2 regions of the Serratia rhizosphaerae genome follow, and region 2 is predicted to be linked to the other one. Evidence: predicted binding sites of a transcription regulator. Region 2 holds the regulator's gene; the other holds the start of a gene.

Region 1 (3,422 bases), 2.3 Mb from region 2:
TAGCGACCTTTCTTAACCGCTGCGCGGCGTTTATCCCAGCACCAGGCCGGCGATAGAGGCGGACAGAATGCTGACCAGCGTAGAGCCGTAAACCAGCTTCAGGCCGAAGCGGGAAACCACGTTGCCCTGATGTTCGTTCAGGCCTTTAATCGCCCCGGCGACGATGCCGATGGAGGAGAAGTTGGCAAACGACACCAGGAATACCGACAGCATCCCTTGGCTGCGCGGCGTCAGTTCGGCGCTGATTTTCTGCAGCTCCATCATCGCGACGAACTCATTGGAAACCAGCTTGGTCGCCATAATACTGCCGACCTGCAGCGCTTCATGCTTGGGAATACCCATAATCCAGGCGAACGGATAGAAGAAGTAGCCGAGAAGCTCTTGGAAACTCAGACCGAAGACGGCGCTGAACAGGGCGTTGACGGCGGCGATCAGTGCGATGAAGCCGATCAGCATCGCGGCGACGATAATCGCCACCTTAAAGCCCGCCAGAATATATTCCCCCAGCATTTCAAAGAAGCTCTGGCCTTCATGCAGGTTGCCCAGGTGCAGCTCTTCTTCCTGGCTGGTGTCGTACGGGTTGATCAGAGACAGCACGATAAAGGTGCTGAACATGTTGAGCACCAGCGCTGCCACCACAAATTTTGCGTCCAGCATCGACATATAGGCGCCGACGATCGACATGGACACCGTCGACATGGCGGTGGCCGCCATGGTGTACATGCGTTTTTCCGACATCTTGCCGAGAATATCTTTATAGGCGATAAAGTTTTCGGACTGGCCGAGGATCAGCGAGCTGACGGCGTTGAACGATTCGAGCTTGCCCATCCCGTTCACTTTCGACAGCACGGTGCCGATGACGCGGATCACAACCGGCAGCACTTTAATATATTGCAGAATACCGATCAGCGCGGAGATAAAGACGATCGGGCACAGCACCTTCAGGAAGAAGAACGCCAGGCCTTTATCACCCATGCCGCCAAATACAAACTCAGTCCCTTGTCCTGCAAATCCGAGCAGCTTGTCAAACAGCGCGGCGAATCCTTTTACAAAGCCCAATCCCGCTTCCGAATGCAGGAAGAAGTAGGCCAGTAACACTTCGATAACCAATAATTGAATAACATAGCGAATGCGGATGCTTTTGCGATCGCGGCAGACCAACAGCGCGAGAATCGCCACCACCACTAACGCTAACGCAAAGTGCGCAATATGGGACATGTGTGCTCCAAACTTGAGGCAGGCTGAATTTCGGTTGTCATTCTATGTAACGCTACGTTTAAAAACGAGAGTTCAATTACAAATATGGAAAATTACACTGGGATTTTTCTCAAATCAGCATAATAAACCACCAAAAATCAACATGTTAATAATTGTGCGCATTCGTGGGGATTTTGTGTTAATTTGAGTATTAGGCGTATTTCGTCCTGCATCTGTGCCGTTTTGTTGGGTACAAAGCGTTTGAATTTGCTGCGATCTGTTCTTCAACCTTCGTTGCCGTCTATCACAGAGATAAGTATTACCGCATTAAATGCGATTGATAATTATTATCATCTTGGTAGGATGATGGTTAGCTTAATAATAGTAAGGGTTTCACGATATGCTGAACAGTCGCGCGGTTAACTCCTCAACATCAACCGACCGCCCGTCCAGAAAGATCAAACTTTCTCTGATGGGACCGGCATTTATCGCCGCCATCGGCTATATCGATCCCGGTAACTTCGCCACCAATATCCAGTCCGGCGCCTCCTTTGGCTATAAACTGCTGTGGGTGGTGGTGTGGGCCAATGTGATGGCGATGCTGATTCAACTGCTGTCTGCCAAATTGGGGATCGCCACCGGCAAGAACCTGGCTGAACATATTCGCGATCGCCTGCCGCGTCCGGCAGTATGGGCCTATTGGGTGCAGGCGGAGATTATTGCCATGGCGACCGACCTGGCCGAATTTATCGGCGCGGCGATAGGTTTCAAACTGTTGTTGGGCGTGACTTTGCTGGAAGGGGCGATCCTGACCGGTATTGCCACTTTCCTGATTTTGATGCTGCAAAAGCGCGGGCAAAAGCCGCTGGAGCTGGTGATCGGCGGGTTGCTGCTGTTTGTCGCCGCGGCCTATATTGTCGAGCTGGTGTTCTCGCAGCCGCAGCTGAGCGGGTTGGTTAAAGGCATGGCGATACCGGATCTGCCTAATGGTGATGCGGTGTTCCTGGCCGCCGGTGTGCTCGGCGCTACTATTATGCCGCACGTGATTTATCTGCATTCGTCGCTGACGCAGACCGCCGGCAACAGTTCCAAGGCGCAGCGCTATGCCTCGACCAAGGTCGACGTGGCGTTGGCGATGACCATCGCCGGCTTCGTTAACCTGGCGATGATGGCCACCGCCGCGGCGGCCTTCCACTTTAGCGGCCACAGCGGCATCGCCGATCTTGACCAGGCTTACCTGACGCTGCAGCCGCTGCTGGGGCATGCGGCGGCCACGGTATTCGGCCTGAGTCTGGTGGCGGCCGGTCTCTCCTCTACCGTGGTGGGGACGCTGGCGGGGCAGGTGGTGATGCAGGGCTTCGTCCGCTTCTATATCCCGTTGTGGGTGCGCCGGGTGGTGACCATGCTGCCGTCGTTTGTGGTTATCATGCTGGGGATGGACGCCACGCATATTCTGGTGATGAGCCAGGTGCTGCTGAGTTTCGGCATCGCGCTGGCGCTGGTGCCGCTGCTGAAGTTTACCGGCAACCGCGAGCTGATGGGTGAGATGGTCAACGGGCGCGCGGTTCAGAACATTGGCTGGTTGATCGTCGCTATCGTGGTGGGACTAAACGGCTACCTGCTGTTGAGCAGTCTGTTCTAACCGGCGACGCCGGCCGCAAAACACAACAGGGCGCGAATTCGCGCCCTGTTTGCTATCAGTCATCGTGGTGGTGACGATGGTGGTGCTTATACTCTTTGTAGCGTTCTTTCTGGTATTTTTTATATTCTTTATCACGTTCCTTTTGGTACTTCCTGTACTCTTTTTCGCGCTCTTTCTGGTATTTCTTGTACCTTTTGTACTCGTGCTTATCGTATTTACGATAGCGTCCGTCATGGTAGTAGTAATGTTTGCGCCAGTAATCGTGGTCGCGCCAGCGATAACCATCCCAGTAGTAGCCGCGCCGGCTGCGTTCGCCCAACTCTCGGCCGCGATGGCTCTCCCACCAGTCGCGGTCACGCCAGTCATAGCCGTCCCAATAGTTGCCGCGTCGGTCCTGATCGCCGATACGTAGAGAAACGCCGGGGAGTAAATCGATACTCAAGCCGTCCGCCTGCGCCTGTGGCGCCATGGGAACGGTCGCGGCCACGAAAACGGCGGCCAGTAGCAGAGGTTTGAACATGCTTTCTCCTTATTATCGGCGGTTCATAGGCGGCATAATTTATATGCTGCCTATGAACTGTCC
Region 2 (3,422 bases):
ATTAACCACAGCGTCCGGAAGCAAACCATCGCTTTTTGAGGCTAATTCCCTTGCAGTACCGCTACCTATGGCAAAAGAAAACACGGATCGCACGACGCTGGATCTGTTCGCAGATGAACGCCGTCCGGGGCGCCCGAAAACCAACCCGTTATCCCGTGATGAACAGCTTAGAATTAATAAGCGTAATCAGTTACGGCGCGATAAAGTACGTGGATTACGGCGTGTGGAACTGAAAATCAACGCGGAAGCGGTGGAAGCGCTGAACAAGCTGGCCGAACAGCGCAATATCAGCCGCAGCGAACTGATCGAGCAGATGCTGCTGGCGCAGCTGGCGGAAGAGCAGCCGTCGCAATAATAACGTGCGCCTGCCGCACACGGCGTAAGGATGATGCTCGCTTAACGCCGCCTTACTTTCCGGCATCGCATGAACGCGATAAAACCCCGGAGCAAATTTCTGGCATGATAGGCGTTTACCGGTAGGACCCAGGTCTTTACCAAGACGCCACTTTACAACGATACCGATGCGATCAGCAGGCGAAACGTATTGTAATTTATTGAATTAAAAGGTTATACGCAATATGGCTAACGTAGGCATTTTCTTTGGCAGCGACACGGGCAATACCGAAAACATTGCCAAGATGATTCAAAAGCTCCTTCGCAAAGATTTCGGCGATGATGTTGCTGAGATTCACGACATCGCCAAAAGCAGCAAAGAAGATCTGGACGCATTTGACATTTTGCTGCTGGGCATCCCGACCTGGTACTACGGTGAAGCACAATGTGACTGGGACGACTTTTTCCCGACGCTGGAAGAAATAGACTTCAACGGTAAGCTGGTTGCGCTGTTCGGCTGCGGCGATCAGGAAGACTATGCCGAGTACTTCTGTGACGCGATGGGCACCATCCGCGATATTATCGAACCACGCGGCGCTGCCATCGTCGGCCACTGGCCAACCAAAGGCTACCATTTCGAAGCCTCCAAGGGTCTGGCGGACGATGACAACTTTATCGGCTTGGCCATTGATGAAGACCGCCAGCCGGAACTGACCAACGAACGCGTGGAAGCCTGGGTCAAACAGATTGTTGAAGAGCTGAGCCTGGCCGATATCATCGGCTGATTCAACGCTCCGCAATGCTGCGATAGGTGGCCCTGCTGAGCGGCGGGGCCGTTATCGGCATCACGGATTGAAGCAATAGAAGCTACATATTAGTAACTTCCCTCCCCGTCACGGTAGACTTTGGCCCCGGTTTATCCCATTCATCAAGATGTTGCACGCGCAACATGTAACGGCGCAGTAGGCTTTTGTTAACAACCGGCGGTTTCCATTTAGGGCAACCGGTTCTATAATGAGACGCTATTAACGCTTTGTGCCGACCGATGCCACAGGCAACAATGCCTCAACTGATTAGCATAGTAACAGGACTGAATCCGCATGACTGACAACAACACCGCATTGAAGAAGGCCGGCTTAAAAGTCACGCTTCCGCGACTCAAAATCCTGGAAGTGCTGCAAGATCCGGCTTGCCATCATGTCAGTGCGGAAGATTTGTATAAGAAACTGATCGACATGGGCGAAGAAATTGGTCTGGCGACGGTTTACCGCGTACTGAACCAGTTCGACGACGCCGGTATCGTCACGCGCCATAACTTCGAAGGCGGCAAGTCAGTATTCGAACTGACCCAACAGCATCATCACGATCACCTGATCTGCCTGGACTGCGGCAAAGTGATCGAATTCAGCGATGAGTCTATCGAACAACGTCAGCGCGATATCGCCAAACAGCACGGCATCAAACTCACCAACCACAGCCTGTACCTGTACGGCCACTGTGCCAGCGGTGACTGCCGTGAAAACGACACGCTGCATAACAAGAAGTAAAGCTGGCCTGCCAGCGTAAACAGGAACCGCCGCACGGCGGTTTTTTTATGCCTGCCGATCGTGGGTGAGCTGCGGCGCCCGCCGTTATACCGTTCGGGCGCCGCAGACGTTGACTTAAGCCGCTACCGGCTCCGCGCGGCTAAAGCGCTTGCCATCCGGGCTTGCCGAACGAATCTGCACTTCGCCCTGCACCGCCGGCCTGGCGGCATCATCATAACGCTGCCAACGCTGGCCGCCGTCGGTCGAATATTCGATCGTCAGGCCCGGCAGCGCAATATTGGCCTCCAGCCTGCCGCCGACAATACGGGCGCCCGGCACCGGCAGACGGTAACTGATTCCGCCCGCATCCAGCTTGGCCAGTTCGCGCTGCCCCAGAATATTGGCAAAAATCAGCCACTCCTGCGCCAGCTTTTTGGTATCGACAAACTGCGTTTCACCGCCCTTATATTCGCGGCCCGCCTGATAGTCCAGCTCCCATTCGGCACGGTGCCAGGCGCGTTCGGCCACCGACAGCGCGCGCGGGAAGATCATATACTCCATCTGCGGATCGGTGCGCACCACCTCGCTCCACAGCTGGGCGGACAGACCATACGCTCCCGGCCACGGCTTATCGCTCTTGGCGGTAAAGGCGTTGCCGTCGCGGTCAACCGAGGTTTCCGCGTTTTGCGGCATATTGTCCGGCGCAAAGCTGAAGATTTTCCGTTCGTCGCTGAAGCGGGTGCCCCAGTAATAGCCGCTGTCGTTCGGGTTCACTTCATACGGGAAGTCCAGATAGACATAGTCCGGGTTGGAAACCACCACTTCATAGCCCTTGTTGGCCCAGTCGTTCACCGAGTCAAAACCGCCCCAGTACAGAGTATCCCAGAAGTTGACGCCCACGCGCGAGGTGGCGAACGCTTTGGCGTCTTTGGCATCTTTCAGGCCATCCTGCCAGGCCTGCATCCGATCGATGCCGTGCGCCTTCACCAGCTTGCTGACTTCCTGACCGAAGTAGCTCGGCAGATGTGCCATATCCGCCACTTTGCCGCTGTCGATAAGCCGTTGGCAGGCCTGTGACTTCGCCCATGGCTTGTCTTCTTTGTTCAGGTCAAGCATGCCCTTGCCCGCTTCCGGCTTCTTCACATCGGTATAGCCGGCGCCCAGCCGGATGTTTTTCGCCTCGTCGCCGCCAAAGTGCCAGGTGCCGATCGGCTGCCCCGCCTGCTGATGCATCTTGGCAATTTCCCCCATCACTTTGTCAACAAAGCGGGTGGAAGAGTCCAGACATGGGTTCAGGTAGCTCTGGCGGTTGAAGAACTGCACCGAGGTGGTGTTCGAGGTGTCGGTCGGATCCACCAGCCGGTACTCCTGCGCTTCTTGCTGTTTGCCCTGCGCATGCAGTTTCTTATAGCGCGCCTCCATGGCGATCACCGCCGCACGGGCATGCGCCGGCATGTCGATTTCCGGAATCACCTCAATATGGCGCGCCTGCGCATAGTTGAGAATGTCGATGTAATCCTGACGTGAGAAGAAACCGCCGTACACATCCGGCCCCTGACCGTA

The links. The regulator Fur, encoded in region 2, represses iron uptake genes when iron is present. The targets are predictions, from matches to a motif close to ATAATAATGAGAACNACTATCAA.
Region 1: a site for Fur is predicted at 1,529-1,551, ahead of FO014_RS17240 (Nramp family divalent metal transporter). Genes of this name have one in related genera too.

What each region holds. Positions count from the first base shown of each region.
Region 1 covers NZ_CP041764.1:3,705,970-3,709,391, forward strand. The annotation lists gene FO014_RS17235 (NupC/NupG family nucleoside CNT transporter) at 31-1,218, opposite strand; gene FO014_RS17240 (Nramp family divalent metal transporter) at 1,598-2,839, shown strand; gene FO014_RS17245 (DUF2502 domain-containing protein) at 2,895-3,359, opposite strand.
Region 2 covers NZ_CP041764.1:874,333-877,754, forward strand. The annotation lists gene ybfE (LexA regulated protein) at 68-355, shown strand; gene fldA (flavodoxin FldA) at 579-1,118, shown strand; gene fur (ferric iron uptake transcriptional regulator) at 1,434-1,880, shown strand; gene FO014_RS04140 (family 20 glycosylhydrolase) at 1,995-3,422, opposite strand, start outside.